DNA from 2 places in the Stenotrophomonas maltophilia group sp. P373 genome. Region 1 is predicted to be linked to the other one. Evidence: riboswitches for the same ligand, from Rfam matches in the RefSeq annotation. Region 1 holds a riboswitch; the other holds the start of a gene.
The links. A riboswitch is a leader RNA that binds a small molecule or an ion and turns the genes downstream of it on or off. The one in region 1 is predicted to bind cobalamin.

Region 1 (7,797 bases):
CTGGATGTGCAGAGCCCAGGGAACTCGGTTTCGATCGGACCGGGTTGCCGGGTGTGCCCGCGCGAGGACTGCATGCAGCGCGCGTTCGCGCAATTGCCGGGGAGGTAGGGTTGGTTCGGCAGGGCTGCGCCCTGCACCTGCCGAAGCCGAAGCCGAAGCAACAGCAACAGCAAAAGCTGGCATTCCGTGGGATTGCGGGGCGGTGTCGGATTGCGGGGACGCCGTGAACCCGTCCCTGGGGGCTTGGCCGCAGCATCCATGCCGCGGACACCCCGCAATCCGACACCACCCCGCCTTCGACAGTTTCCTTCCATCTGTCGGAACGACGTATTGCTCTGGTAGGTGTCGACCTTGGTCGACACGGTAGATCCACGCCATGCGTGGATGCTCTTCGATGAATGTTCGAAATATTCGATTTCGATGGACGTTCATCCACGCATGGCGTGGATCTACTACCGGGTCAGTAGATCGGCGTGACCTTCATCTGCGGCAGCGGGCGCGGTGCGCCATCGGTCAGGTCCGGGCCAAGGTCTTCCCAGGTGCGGCCCTGCTCGACCATCTGCGCCCACAGCAGCTGCGAGCCGCGACGCTTGTCTTCCGAGCCGAGCTTGTACGACGGCGGTGCCGGCTCGCCACGGGCAACCATCGAGTACGCCGCGCGGTAGGCCAGCACCTGCTGCCCCGGGTCGTCGGTACGCGCCACTTCCAACGTGTAGCGCTGGTAGGCCGAGGCCAGGTTGCGCCAGCGGATCCAGTAGTGGTTCCCGAACGAGAACGAACAGAAGCGCGCACCCGCCAGGCTGCCCTTGTCGGCGATGCGGGTCAGCACCTCCTGCGGCATGTCCAGGTTCATGCCGCCTTCGTCGCCCTGCAGGCTGACGTGCACGATACGGTCGCGGTAGCCCGGTGCGCGCGCCTGCAGCAGGTCACGCCAGTTCTGCATGGTCGCCACGACTGCGAACAGGAAGCGCCCCAGCTCAGCTGCGGCTAGCGGCGTGGCAATGGACTGGTAATGCCGTTGCCAACCGTGGCGGTTTTCGGTGGGCAGGAACACGGCACTTTCCAGCGCCTGTCGGCCATCACTGCCGCGGCCCACGTCTTCGGCATGCTGCGGGTAGACCAGGTTGATGGCGAAGGTCGGCCAGCGCGGTAGCGCGGCATCAAACAGATGGATCGGGAAGTTGCTGCTGATGCCACCATCGGAGAACCAGCAGATGCGGAACGCGGTGATCACCGGGCCGCAGGTCTGCCCGGCGCTGGTCAGCCCTTCCATGCTGTCGGCCACGTTGTGTTCCTGATCGGCGGCAGGTGCAGTGGGTTCGCAGCGGCGTTCGCGGCGCGAGGGCTCATGCAGCGGCACCGCGCTGATCAGCAACGGGAAGCTCAGGCTCATGCGCGTGGCCACCAGCACCGGCAGCTTCGGACCCTGCGGCAGGTGGTAGTACCGGCGCCCTTCCACCTCCAGCGGGGGGCCGGCCTGCGTCACCAGCCACTGCACCACGCTGGCGGGGAACAACTGCTCGAACTCCTCGCGCAGGAACCAGAACTGCGCGCCGCCCAGCGGCAGTGTGCGTGGTTCGTTGTGCGACACGCAGGTGGTGATCATCTGCAGGCTGATCGCATGCGGGCTGTCCGGCTCGCCGGCATAGCGCGGCGCGTCATGCAGGTCGGCAAAGGTCAGCGGTGCATCCAGCGGCTTGCCGGACAACTGCTGCAGGCATTCATGCAGCCACTCGGTCAACGCCGGCTTGCGTGCATCGCGGCCGAGGCCACTGCACAGGCCCAGCAGGTTGCGCCGGGCCACACGCGCAACGCGCAACGCGGCTCCGGCCACGCCTGCACCGTAGGCGCACAGCAGCGACGGCAGCAGCGTTGCGGCCACGCCGCTCCAGCCACCGCCCCACCAGCCCAGGCCGAGCAGCAGCGCCAGCGACACCAGCACTTCCAGCGGCGCGATCTCGAATACCGCCACCGCCAGGCACAGCAGCTTGTGCGGCAGGCCGGCATTGCCGGTCAGCACCACCAGCAGCCGATAGGCCGCGCGCGCGCCCCGCGCCGGTTGGAACAGGCTGTAGATGAACCCGCGCCGCGACAACTGCGCCGACACCGCCGACAGCCCGCCATAACCGGCATCACCGGGCAGGTGCTCGCCAGCCTGCATGCGGCGATCACCGCATGCCGCCGCAGCCGCTACCGCCGCAGCGATGGCGCCAGCGGAGGTGCCGCCGATGCTCTTGAACCGATACTCGCGTGCCAGCGCCAGCACCGCATTGGGGTACACGATGCCGCTGGTGATGCCGCCTTTCATGACCAGATCGCAGTACTTGTCCGCCACCGTCTTGCCCCCGAGCCTACCGTCCGCCGCGTGGATGCCAGTATGGCGCAGCGGCTTCTCAGGGCCTGAGAACACCACCGCAGTCCGGGCAGGAATCTGCGGCGTTCAGCAGATGGCAGGCCTGCAGGCTTGACCGGCCCCACCATCGGCGTAGCATCTGCAGCAAGCCAAGGGACAGACCCGCGGCTGCCACAACGACATGAGGGATTCTCATGGAATTCGACTATCTCGTCTTCATCGGGCGATTCGAGCCCTTCCACAACGGCCACGCCGCCGTTGCCCGCCTGGCCCTGAGCCGGGCCCGCAAGCTGATCTTCCTGGTCGGCTCTGCCGATACCCCCCGCAGCCTCCGCAATCCCTGGACCGTGGCCGAACGCGCCGTGATGATCCAGGCCGCCCTCGATGGCCACACCGACCGCCTGCTGATCCGTCCGCTGCGCGACCACCTGTACAACGAAGCGCAGTGGATCGCCAACGTGCAGCGCCAGGTGGCCGAAGCCCTGCGCAACGACGGCGCCGCCGCCGATGCCAAGGTCGGCCTGATCGGCATGGACAAGGATGCCTCCAGCTACTACCTGAGGGAGTTCCCGCAATGGCCGCTGGTGGACGTGCAGCACACCGCCACCCTGTCGGCCACCGAGCTGCGGCGCTACCTGTTCGAAGCCGGCGACGTCGACTTCCACGGCGCGCTGCTGATGCTGCGTGGCAATGTGCCGGCGCCGGTGTACGACATGCTCGAAGCGTTCCGCAAAAGCGCGCCTGCGTATGCCCAGCTGGTGGCCGAGTACCGCTTCATCGAACAGTACAAGGCCGCCTGGAAGGATGCGCCCTACGCGCCCACCTTCGTCACCACCGATGCGGTGGTAGTGCATTCGGGCCACGTGCTGCTGGTACGGCGCCGTTCGGAGCCCGGCAAGGGCCTGTGGGCGCTGCCCGGCGGTTTCGTTGGCCAGGAGCAGAGCCTGCTGGACAGTTGCCTGCGCGAACTGCGCGAGGAAACCCGTCTGAAGATTCCGCTGCCGGTGCTGAAGGGTTCGCTGAAGGGCCAGCAGGTATTCGACCACCCCGACCGCAGCCAGCGCGGCCGCACCATCACCCACGGGTTCCACTTCGAATTCCCGGCCGGTGACCTGCCGCCGGTGCGCGGTGGCGACGACGCCGACAAGGCGCGCTGGATACCGGTGAGTGAGGCGTTGGACATGGGCCCGCAGCTGTTCGAGGACCACCTGCACATCCTGGAGTATTTCCTCGGCCGCGGCTGACCTGCCCGGCTCTCCCCACTGGCGGATAGACCGCTGGTGTCACTCGACGCGAAGGAGCTTCCGTCATGCACTACCTCGATAATCTTCTCCTCAACACCGACAGCTACAAGGCCAGCCATTGGCTGCAATACCCGCCGGGTACCGATGCCACGTTCTTCTACGTCGAATCACGTGGCGGCCTGCACGATCGCACGGTGTTCTTCGGCCTGCAGGCGATCCTCAAGGACGCGCTGGCACGGCCGGTCACCCACGCTGACATCGACGACGCTGCTGCGGTATTCGCCGCCCATGGCGAGCCGTTCAACGAAGCCGGCTGGCGCGATATCGTCGACCGGCTCGGGGGCAACCTGCCAGTGCGCATCCGTGCCGTGCCCGAGGGCAGCGTGGTACCCACCCACCAGGCACTGATGACGATCGAGTCGACCGACCCGGCTGCATTCTGGGTGCCGTCGTACCTGGAAACGCTGCTGCTGCGCGTGTGGTACCCGGTCACCGTGGCCACCATCAGCTGGCATGCACGACAGACCATTGCTGCGTTCCTGCAGCAGACCAGCGACGATCCGCAGGGGCAGCTGCCATTCAAGCTGCACGACTTCGGCGCCCGCGGTGTATCGAGCCTGGAATCGGCCGCGCTCGGTGGTGCCGCACACCTGGTCAACTTCCTCGGCACCGACACCGTCTCGGCCCTGTGCCTGGCCCGCGCGCACTATCACGCACCGATGGCCGGTTATTCGATTCCCGCCGCCGAGCACAGCACCATCACCAGCTGGGGCCGCGAGCGCGAGGTGGACGCCTACCGCAACATGCTGCGCCAGTTCGGCAAGCCGGGCGCGATCGTGGCAGTGGTGTCGGACAGCTATGACATCTACCGCGCGATCAGTGAACACTGGGGCACGACGCTGCGTGATGAAGTGATCGCTTCGGGCGCCACCCTGGTCATCCGCCCCGACTCGGGTGACCCGGTGGACGTGGTGGCCGAAAGCCTGCGCCGGCTGGATGAAGCATTCGGCCACACCCTCAACGGCAAGGGCTACCGCGTACTCAACCACGTGCGGGTGATCCAGGGCGATGGCATCAACCCGGATACGATCCGCGCCATCCTGCAGCGCATCACCGAAGACGGCTACGCCGCCGACAACGTGGCCTTCGGCATGGGCGGCGCGCTTTTGCAGCGGCTGGACCGCGACACCCAGAAGTTCGCGCTGAAGTGCTCGGCAGCACGGGTCGAGGGTGAGTGGATCGACGTCTACAAGGACCCGGTCACCGATGCCGGCAAGACCAGCAAGCGTGGCCGCATGCGCCTGCTGCGGCGCCTGGATGACGGCAGCCTGCACACGGTGGCGTTGCCTCCCAACGGTGACGAGGCGCTGCCGACCGGCTTCGAGGATGCGATGGTGACCGTGTGGGAGAACGGGCGCCTGCTGCACGACCAGCGGCTGGACGACATCCGGGCCCGGGCCGCAGCGGGGCGTTGAGGCGCATCCCGACCGGGGTCGGATCCCGTTGCAGCGCAAAGGGCTCCGACCCCGGTGCCCCTTGACCCACGCCGGCAACGCGTCCACCGTGGGCACGCCGAAGGTATCCCTGCCGTGGCTGGATGGCGGCAGGGAGTTAAACGGGAATCCGGTGAAGGCGCTTCGTGCGCCCATTCCGGAGCTGCCCCGCAGCGGTGAATGGAAACGAATCCTGCCAACAGCACTGGGCTCGCGCCTGGGAAGCGGCAGGGAGTAGGTGGGCTGCGGCCCGTGTCCATCAGCCCGAATACCGGCCCCGGCCGGGGGACACGACGGTCCCCTGATTCGACCTGGACTCTCCGCGGGGAGGGTGCCGGGGCCATCACCATCCTGCATGTGCAGGCGGCGTGGCCGCGCGCGTCCTGTTCACGGTAACCGGCCAGACCGCTCCCACGCCCTGACGCACGCCACGATGACCGAGTTCCAACGCCCCACCCTGACCCTGCCCGCCGATGGCAAGCGCCTGCTGCTGCATTCGTGCTGCGCGCCGTGCTCGGGCGAAGTGATGGAGGCGATCACCGCTTCCGGGATCGACTACGCGATCTTCTTCTACAACCCCAACATCCACCCGGTGAAGGAGTACGAGCTGCGCAAGCAGGAGAACATCCGCTTCGCCGAGCAGCACGGCATTCCGTTCATCGACTGCGACTACGACACCGACAACTGGTTCAGCCGTGCGCGTGGCATGGAAAACGAGCCCGAGCGCGGCATCCGCTGCACGATGTGCTTCGACATGCGTTTCGAGCGCACCGCGCTGTACGCGCACGAACACGGCTACGACACCATCAGTTCGTCGCTGGGTATTTCGCGCTGGAAGAACATGGCGCAGATCAACGACTGCGGCATCCGTGCCGCCTCGCGCTACGAGGGCCTGCAGTACTGGGACTACAACTGGCGCAAGGGCGGCGGTGCCAGCCGCATGATCGAGATCAGCAAGCGCGAGCAGTTCTACCAGCAGGAGTACTGCGGCTGCGTGTACTCGCTGCGCGATGCCAACCGCCATCGCCGTGAGAACGGGCGCGAACGGATCAGGATCGGACTGCTGTACTACGGGCAGGACGCTGAGGCGCCGCAGGGCGATTGACCTGTGCCGCCGGGGCGGCCACGCTGGTCGCCCCTTCTGATGTAGTGGATCTGCCATGACTGCCCTGCCCGCCGATGTCGCCCTGCTGGTGATCGACCTGCAGCCGGACTTCATGCCCGGCGGTGCGCTGGCCTGCGACCAGGGCGATGCGCTGGTGGCACCGATTGCCGATCTGTTGGCGCAGCGCCGCTACCGCACCGTGGTGGCGACCCAGGACTGGCACCCGGCCGACCACGCCTCGTTCGCCAGCCAGCACCCCGGCAAGCGACCGTTCGAGACCATCCTGCTGCACGCGCAGCCACAGACCCTGTGGCCCGACCATTGCGTGCAGGGCAGCGATGGCGCCGCGCTGCACCCGGGCGTGGACTGGACCGTGGCCGACCTGATCCTGCGCAAGGGCACCCGCCCACAGGTGGATTCGTACAGCGCCTTCCGCGAGAACCACGGCCCCGATGGCGAGCGCCCGGCCACCGGCCTGGCCGGCTGGCTGCATGAGCGCCGCATCCGCGAAGTGCATGTGTGCGGCCTGGCCCGCGACTACTGCGTGCTGTGGAGCGCGCAGGACGCGGTGAAGTCCGGCTTCCGGGTGAAGTTCCTGTGGGAGCTGACCCGGCCGGTGACCGAAGCCAACGACGCGATGGTGCGCGAAGCGCTGGGCAAGGCGGGGATTGCGATCATCTGAGGCGTGACCGCCGGGCATGGCCCGGCGCTACCGCGCACGTCGCTTATGCCGCTTGCGCGCTCCTGCCCACAACAACACAATCGATTCATCCAGCCCCCTAACTACGCCCCCCTATAGATCGCGGGACGGCCGAACCGGGGGCTTTTCATTGGATGAAATCAGGATTCGGTAGTGCCGGCCGCTGGCCGGCAACCTCGGGATCTCTGCAGTTGCCGGCCAGCGGCCGGCACTACCGGATAGCACCCGTGGTAGCGCCGGGCCATGCCCGGCGGACGCGGGATGGGCGATTACCGGAACACCACCGTGCGATGCCCATTGAGCAGGATGCGGTGCTCCACATGGCGGCGGACCGCGCGCGCCAGCACCAGCGATTCGGTATCGCTGCCCAGCCGCACCAGCTCGCGCGGAGCCATCGCGTGGTCCACGCGGGCCACGTCCTGTTCGATGATCGGGCCTTCGTCCAGATCCTCGGTGACGTAATGCGCGGTGGCACCGATGATCTTGACCCCGCGCGCGTGCGCCTGATGATACGGCTGCGCGCCCTTGAAGCTGGGCAGGAAGCTGTGATGGATGTTGATCGCACGGCCGGCCAGCGCGCGGCACAGCGTGGGTGACAGGATCTGCATGTAGCGCGCCAGCACCACCAGGTCGATGCGCTCACGCTCGACCAGGTCGATGATCTGCTGCTCCTGCACCGCACGCGTATCGGCGGTCACCGGCAGGTGGTGGAACGGTACCTGGTAAGACGCGGCCAATGGCGCAAAGTCGGCGTGGTTGGACGCCACCGCCGCGATATCGACCTTCAGCTGGCCGCTGTGGGCACGGAACAGCAGGTCGTTGAGGCAGTGCCCCTGCTTGCTGACCAGCACCAGCAGGCGTGCCCGGCGGCGCCCATCATGCAGCTGCCAGTCCATGCCGAA
Region 2 (7,797 bases), 290 kb from region 1:
ATCGGTGATGCGTTCGCGCTGGTACTGGGCGGCGATTCACTGCCGCAGCGCAAGCCCAGCGGTGAGCCGCTGCGGCATATCGCTGCGCACTTCGGGCTGCCGGTCGATGCCTGCCTGATGGTGGGTGATTCGCTGACCGACTACCGCGCCGCCGAAGATGCGGGCATGCCGATCGCGCTGGTCCGCTACGGCTACCCGCGCGGTCTGGACCTGGCCACCGCGCATGCGGTGGCGGTGATCGATGACCTGCGTGAACTGCCGGGGTTGCAGGGCTGACGCAGGGGTAGTGCCGGCCGCCGGCCGGCAACCCGGAATGCGTTGCCGAAGGTCATGATGTTGCCGGCCAGCGGCCGGCACTACCATGACCGTCGCGATCATTTCGGCTGGTAACGCACGCTCACCTGGTACTCACGACCGGGCTGGTTGAACCACGCCACGGTCTCGTATCGTCGGTCGAACACGTTGGCGGCACGCGCCAGCAGCGACCACGACGGCGTCAGCGCGTACTCGGCGCGCAGATCCAGCGTGCCGTAACCCGCCACCTTCACCGCGTTGGCGGCATCGTCATAGCGCTTGCCCGCTCCCTGAACCGTCAGGCCTGCGCGGAAGGCCCCGAAACGTCGATCGAGGTCCAGGCGCGCGGTCTGCTGTGCACGACGCGGCAGCCAGTTGTCGAACTGGGTGCTGCCGCCGGTGCGGTTGCGTGGGTCGGTGTAGCTCAGCTGGGCGTTGATGTCGAAGCCGGCCAGCAGCACGCCACCGGTCAGTTCGGCACCGCGGATGCGCGCCTTCTCCACCTGCTGCATCCTGAAGGTCGCCGCATCGTAGGTGATCAGATCATCGATGCGGGTTTCATAGACGTCCAGGCCCCAGTGCCAGCCCTGTCCCTGCTGCGAAACGCCCAGGTTGGTGCTCTTGGACTTCTCCGGGTTCAACGTCGGCACACCGCTCCACGGGTCGTACAGGTCGCTGAAGGTCGGCGCCTTGAACGCAGTGCCGTAACTGGCATTGACACGCAGGCCGTGGCCGAGCTCCATCGCCCAGCCGAGGCTGCCGGTGGCGTGGTTGCCGAACTGCTGGTTGTCGTCGTTGCGCGCGCTGGCCTGCAGCTGGTGGCGGCCGAAGCGTCCCTGGTACTGCACGAACACGCCGGTGTTGCGGCGGCTGTCGACCCGATATCCGGCACTGCTGCCATCCAGGTTGTCTTCGCTCCAGTCCACGCCGGTGCTCAGCAGCTGGCCTTCGGCCAAGGCGAAGTCACCCTGCAGCGAGGCACTGTCGCGGTGGGTCTGAGCGCTGCCACGGGCACCGAAGTCACCAAAGTTGTCCGACTCGTTGTCACTGCGCCCGACATTGGCGGTGAACGCCAGGCGTTCGGACGGGGTGTAGCGCACCTTGCCGGCCAGCACCTGCTGGCGGGTTTCCGAATAGTTGTAGTAGCCGTCGTAATGGTTCTTTCCGTCGGCACGCAATGCACTGCCTTCTACGTTCCATTGGTCGTTGAAGGTGTAGCCACCGCGCAGGCTCTTGGACAGGTTGCGGTAGCCATCGCGGTCATGTTCGTCGGCAAAGCAGCCGGTGAACAGCGTTGCCGAGCCGCGGCAGGTATCGATGCCATCGGAATGCTGGTAGGCGATGTCGGCGCCGAACCAGCCGCGTTCGGTCCCGCCGCCGATCCCGCCGCTGGCTTCGCGCAGGCCGTTGCTGCCGCCACCGAGCTGGAAGTGCGGGGCGAAATCACCCTGGTTGCGGCGGGTGAAGATCTGGATCACGCCGCCAATGGCATCGGCGCCGTACAGGCTCGACTGCGGGCCACGCACGATTTCCACGCGCTCGATCTGCGCCAGCGGCAGGTCCTGGTACATCGCCAGGCCGAGGTCGGCACTGTTGATGCGCACGCCGTCGACCAGCACCACGGTGTGGCCCGAGTTGGTGCCGCGCAGGAACAGCGAGCTCTGCTTGCCGAGCCCGCCGGCATTGGTCAGGTTGATGCCGGCGCGGCCGCGCAGCAGTTCCTGCAGCGAGGTGGCCTGGCTGGATTCGATCTGCGCGCGGTCGATCACCTGAGCCGGCGCGATGCTGTCCTGCAGGGCGATCGGGGTGCGCGTGGCGGTGACCAGGATCTGGTCGAGCGCGGTGGTGTCATCGGCGGCCTGTGCCAGCGCGGGCAGGGCGGCCAGTACGGCCAGGGACAGCATTCGGGACTGCAGCTTCATGGGGGGACTCCAGGTGCCACGCACGCCCGCGTGGCGAAGGGGAGGAGCCGCGAAGGCAGGCACGCGCCGATGCCGCAGCGCACGCCACGGTCATCCAGCGCCATGCCCACCGCATCGCGACCTGAGGCTTCCGGGCCGGTCTCCGGGCTTGCCGCCGGGTGGCGCGAGGCCACCGTCCAGGCGCCTTCCCATGCCTGCGGCACAGTGGCGGTGTTGCCTGGAACTGACGTGCTTACCGTTGCGGGGGCAGCGCCGGCCTGGCGTGGAATCACGCGTCACCGGCTTCCCGTTTCAACCTGCCGGCCACGGCCGCAGGTCACCTGGAAGTGCGCGCAGTCTACGGCATCGCAGGCCGTCCCGTTGCGTCGCGCCTGCGCGGCTGCCTTTGCTGTGCCTTTAGAATGGTTGCTCGATCCCGTGGTGCCGTTACCGATGTCTGCCCGTTCTCCGTTGTACCTGCGTCGCCCGTCCGGGACGCACGCATGATCCTCGACCTCGTCCGCCATGCCGGCAACGGTCGCGATGAGTTCCTTGATGGCCGCAGCGATCCACCGCAGCTGGCCGGCCTGCCGCAGGAGCTGGTCGAGGCCTATGCCGAGCAACGCTGGGAGCGGGTGATCAGTTCACCGCGGTTGCGCGCCCTGCACACGGCGATGGCGCTGGCCACCCCACGCGGGCTGGACGTCGAAGCGGACGAGGAATGGGAAGAACTGGATTTCGGCGATTGGGACGGGCAGTCGCTGTTCGACCTGCCGGAAGATGCGCTGGCCGCCTTCCACGCCGATCCGCATGCGTTCCCGCCGCCGAACGGCGAGAGCTGGGGGCATTTCGAGCGGCGTATCGCGCGCGCGCTGGATCGCCTGCTCGATGATGATGATCCGGTGCCGACGCTGGTGGTCAGCCATGGTGGCCCGCTGCGCATGGTGTTGTCGCAGGTCTGCGGCCTGCCGATGTCGCTGTGCTGGGCCCTGCGCATCGACCACGGCACGCGCCTGCGGGTGTGGCTGGAGCGGGGCGAGGTCGGGCTGGTGGGCGAGCTGCTGGAACTGCAGCAGCCGTAGTCCATCGGTAGTGCCGGCCGCTGGCCGGCAGCCTCAGGAACGTTGCAAGGATCACGCAGTTGCCGGCCAGCGGCCGGCACTACCGGTGCAGTCAATCCTCGTCCGCGCGCTCGGCCACGTTGTCCTCGGCCTCATCGTCGGCATCGAAGCGCTGCTCATGCACCGGGCCCGACGCCGGGCCGGCCGCCTTCAGCGGATGCGCGGCGATGCGCGCTTCGTAGTCCTGCACCAGCGCTTCACGCTGCGGCTCGCTCAGCTCCTGCCAGTGGCAGTCCAGCAATGCGCCTTCCAGCGAGTACAGCAGGTTCAGGCTGGGCTTGAAGCCGGCCCGCTTGACCTTGACGAAGGCGCCAACTGCGCCGATCGCAACCAGGTCCTCGCGGCTGCGCAGCCCGACCTGGCGCAGCCACGCTGCACTCTTCGGGCCGATGTTGCGCAGCTTCGGTGCGCTCATCCCAGTGCCTCGACGAACACGCGGGCGATGGCTTCCAGGCCGGCCTGATCGTCGGCGTCGAAGCGGCCGACCTTCGGGCTGTCGATATCGAACACGCCGATCAGTTCATCGCCGCGCAGCAGCGGCACCACCAGCTCCGAACGCGAGGCCGAATCGCAGGCGATGTGGCCGGGGAAGGCATCGACGTCGTCCACGCGCTGGGTTACGCGCTGGCTGGCGGCGGCACCGCACACACCCTTGTCCAGCGGGATGCGCACGCAGGCCGGCAGGCCCTGGAACGGGCCGACCACCAGTTCCTTGCCGTCATACAGGTAGAAGCCCACCCAGTTCAGGTCGGGCAGGGCGTGATAGACCAGTGCGGAGAGGTTGGCCGCGTTGGCGATGCGGTCGGACTCGGCGTAGACCAGGCCACGGGCCTGTTCCAGCAGCTGGGCGTATTGTTCCGGCTTGCTGCCGGTGAGCGAGGCATTGGCGAACATGCCTGCAGTCTAGCAAGTGCACCGGGCCGGCGATAATGCACACACTGTTGCCCTGTTGGAGCCCATCGATGCCGTTGCCCGCTACGCTGCCGCCCGCCCTGTTCGTTACCGGCACCGACACCGAAATCGGCAAGACCGCGGCCAGCACCGCGCTGCTGCATGCACTGCGCCAGCGTGGCCTGCGCGCGGTGGGCATGAAGCCGGTGGCCAGCGGCAGCGAGGACCTGGGGCAGGGCCTGCGCAACGAGGACGCGCTGGCGCTGCAGGCGGCCAGCTGGCCGGTGCCTGACTATGCCGACCTGAATCCCTATGCGCTGCGGCAGCCACTGGCACCGGAGCTGGCCGCTGCCGAGGACGGCGTGCAGGTGGAGCTGGCGCCGATCGTGGCCGCGTTCGAACGCCTGCGCGCGAAGGCCGATATCGTCGTGGTGGAGGGCGTGGGCGGTTGGCTGGCGCCGGTCTCGGCCACGCTGGACCAGCTCGACCTGGTGCGTGCGCTGCAGCTGCCGGTGCTGCTGGTGGTGGGCATGCGGCTGGGCTGCGTCAATCACGCGCGGTTGACTGCGCAATCACTGCAGGCCAGCGGCGTGGACTGCCTGGGCTGGATCGGCAACCACATCGACCCGGCGATGCAGCGCCAGGACGAGAACATCGCCACGCTGCAGCAGCGCCTGCCGATGCCGTGCTGGGGACGGCTGCCGCATCTGCCGAATGCCAGTGGTGAAGTGCTGGCGGCGCACCTGCTCGACGACCTGGGGTAGTGCCGGCCGCTGGCCGGCAACCTCGATGAATTACGTCCGTGCAGTTGCCGGCCAGCGGCCGGCACTACCGTGCTGCAGCTGCCAGCTCCCGCGCGATCGCACCCAGCCGTTCCATCGCACCGATGAAGCGCGCATCCAGGCTCTGGCAGCACGACAGCCGCAGGCAGTGGCGATAGCGCGCACCACGCGAATAGACCTGGCCGGGCATGAACACGATGTCCTCCTGCAACGCTCGCTCGAACAGCTCGCGCGTGTCCACGCCCGGCAGTTCCAGCCACAGCAGGAATCCGCCCTGTGGTTCGGTGGCGCGGGTGCCTGCCGGGAAATGCTCGGCTACCAGCTGGCGCAGCCGTCCCACCTGTTCGCGGTACAGGCGGCGCATGCGATGCAGATGGTGCTCGTAGCTGCCTGCTTCCAGATACGCGGCCACCGCATCGCCGAGCAGCTGCGGCTCGCCGCCGGTGGACTGGAACTTCAGCAGCGCGATGCGCTCTGCGAAGCGACCGCCATCCAGCCAGCCGATGCGGTAATCCGGCGCCAGTGTCTTTGAGAAGCCACCGACCACCATCACCCAGCCATCGCGATCGAAGGCTTTCAGCAAGGGTGCCGGCGGCTCGCAGAACTGCAGCTCGGCGTACACCGCATCCTCGATCAGGGGCAGCTGCCGTGCGTTGACCAGCTCGGCCAAGCGTTGTTTGGCGGCGGTCGGCATGGTGCAGCCGAGTGGGTTGTGCACGGTCGGCATCACCACCAGTGCGGCCAGCGGCGTGTGCTCCAGCAGCGCATCCAGTGCATCCACATCCAGTCCGTGCTGCGGGTGGGTGGGCAACTCGATGGCCTGCAGGCCGAGGTTGGCCAGCAACGGATACAGGTTGAAGTAGGACGGCGCCTCGATGCCCACCGCATCACCGGGCTGGGTGACCGCGCGCAATGCCAGCTGCAGGGCTTCCATCGCACCATGGGTCAGCAGGAGTCGCTCGGCGTGGGTGTGCAGGCCCATGCGCGGACTGCGGCGCACGATCTGCGCCAGCAGCCGCGGTGAACCATTCGGGCGCGCGTAGGTCTCCACCGTCTGTTGGCCATGGCGCAGTACCTGCGCGGTGTGCTTGGCCAACTGCGCGCCGGGGTAGAACTGGCGACCACGCGGGCCGGCGAAGGCCAGGTCGACCACACCCGGCCGGCGCTGCGCTTCCAGCACGCGCGCCATCAGCACCTGCTGCAGCGGTGCGGTGGGTGCCGAGGGCGCATCGCGCAATGATCGTTCCGGCACCGACAGCCGCGGCGCCACCTCGAAGCCGGCCTTGGGCCGCGGAATGACCAGGCCGGCATCTTCCAGCTGGCGATAGGCGGCGATCACCGTGTTGAGGCTGAGCCTGCGCTGCGACGCCATCTGCCGCAGCGAGGGCAGGCGGCTGCCGACCGGAAGGCGACCGCCGTGGATGGCCTCGGCCAGTTCGTCGGAGAGCCGCTGGTAGCGTGGAGGGATCATCGTGGCCTGGTCATCTGTATCCATCGAACATCCCGCCATCTGGTTCTGTACCCATGATGATGGCGAGCCTAGCATGTCGTCGTCGGCCGGGCCTGATCGGGGCGTGGCCGGCGCATTCCAAGCGCACGGCGGGACCGCCGTGCGTCTTTTTTTGTGTGTAGAGCCGAGCCCACGCTCGGCTGCTTTTCCGCCAACAGCAGCCGAGCGAGGGCTCGGCTCTACAGAAGCGCAGCGCCGAGCACCGATCAGCCCCAGGGCAAATGCCGTCAGCGCATCGGCACCAGCACCGCCTCGCGCCGGTACAGCGCCGGGAACTGCCTGGCCAGGGCCGCCAGCTTCGGTGCGTCGTAGTAGCGGATGTAGGCGGCCTGCGGGTAGTTGGTCATGTAGTTCTGGTGGTAGCTCTCGGCCGGATAGAAGCGCTGGCCGCTGACCAGCTGGGTGACGATCGGTGCGCGGTAGCTGCCGGCCTGGCCGAGCTGGGCGATGTAGGCACGGCTGGCCGCCTGCTGGCGGGCGTCATCACTGAAGATCGCCGAGCGATACTGGCTGCCGTGGTCCGGACCCTGGCGGTTGAGCTGGGTCGGGTCGTGCGCGACCGAGAAGAACACCTGCATCAGCTGTCCATAGCTGACCTGGCGCGGGTCGTAGTCAATCTTTACAGCTTCGGCATGGCCGCTCTGTCCACCGCTGACGCGCTCATAGCGCGCATTGGCTGCACTGCCACCGATATAGCCGGACACCGCATTGCTCACGCCCTTGACGTGCTGGAACACGCCCTGCACGCCCCAGAAGCAACCGCCGGCAAACACCACGCTGGCGTGGGTGGCGTCATCGCGGAACGCCGCATCGCCGGTGGGGGCCGGTAGTGCCTGGATCTGCGCGCTGGCTTCGACCGGCGCCGCAGCCGCACCGTGATCGACCAGCAGCACCCCGGCAATCAATGCCATGGCCACCAGGCCGGCCACACCGGCGGCGATGCCCTGTTCAAAGGAGAGTTTCATCATGTGCTCCCGGTTCAACCGAAGGTGAAGGCATAGGCCTGCACGCCCGCATCGAGGAATTCGATCTCGAAGCGATGCGGACCGACCGTGCCGCGCTGGCGTACCAGCTGGTACAGGCGATGCTCGTCGACCACGCCACTGCCATCGGCGCCGACATCACTACCGGCATCGGCGGCGGGCAGCGCCTTGCCATCCAGCCAGACGCGGAAGCGCACCGGCCTGCCGTCGCGGCTGGGCGCCAGCACCAGGTGCAGGTCGCGCGCATGGAACTGGAAGGCAATGCGGCCACCGGCCTGCTGCAGCTGTGCGGCTTCATCGGTGACGGTCCAGCGC

Region 2: another riboswitch for cobalamin. It lies ahead of btuB (TonB-dependent vitamin B12 receptor); the one in region 1 lies ahead of ACSYHF_RS01105 (epoxyqueuosine reductase QueH).

Annotation. Positions count from the first base shown of each region.
Region 1 is NZ_CM129994.1:251,123-258,919, reverse strand. Features, by position in the region: gene ACSYHF_RS01125 (short-chain fatty acyl-CoA regulator family protein) at 1-108, shown strand, start outside; gene ACSYHF_RS01120 (RpoH suppressor) at 461-2,308, opposite strand; gene ACSYHF_RS01115 (bifunctional nicotinamide-nucleotide adenylyltransferase/Nudix hydroxylase) at 2,548-3,597, shown strand; gene ACSYHF_RS01110 (nicotinate phosphoribosyltransferase) at 3,663-5,072, shown strand; cobalamin riboswitch at 5,171-5,384, shown strand; gene ACSYHF_RS01105 (epoxyqueuosine reductase QueH) at 5,524-6,195, shown strand; gene pncA (bifunctional nicotinamidase/pyrazinamidase) at 6,251-6,877, shown strand; gene purU (formyltetrahydrofolate deformylase) at 7,165-7,797, opposite strand, start outside.
Region 2 is NZ_CM129994.1:536,653-544,449, forward strand. Features, by position in the region: gene gph (phosphoglycolate phosphatase) at 1-276, shown strand, start outside; gene btuB (TonB-dependent vitamin B12 receptor) at 375-2,216, opposite strand; cobalamin riboswitch at 2,333-2,555, opposite strand; gene ACSYHF_RS02500 (histidine phosphatase family protein) at 2,699-3,277, shown strand; gene ACSYHF_RS02505 (TfoX/Sxy family protein) at 3,369-3,731, opposite strand; gene ACSYHF_RS02510 (GAF domain-containing protein) at 3,728-4,210, opposite strand; gene bioD (dethiobiotin synthase) at 4,279-4,971, shown strand; gene ACSYHF_RS02520 (aminotransferase-like domain-containing protein) at 5,036-6,484, opposite strand; gene msrA (peptide-methionine (S)-S-oxide reductase MsrA) at 6,727-7,464, opposite strand; gene ACSYHF_RS02530 (cytochrome c biogenesis protein DipZ) at 7,479-7,797, opposite strand, start outside.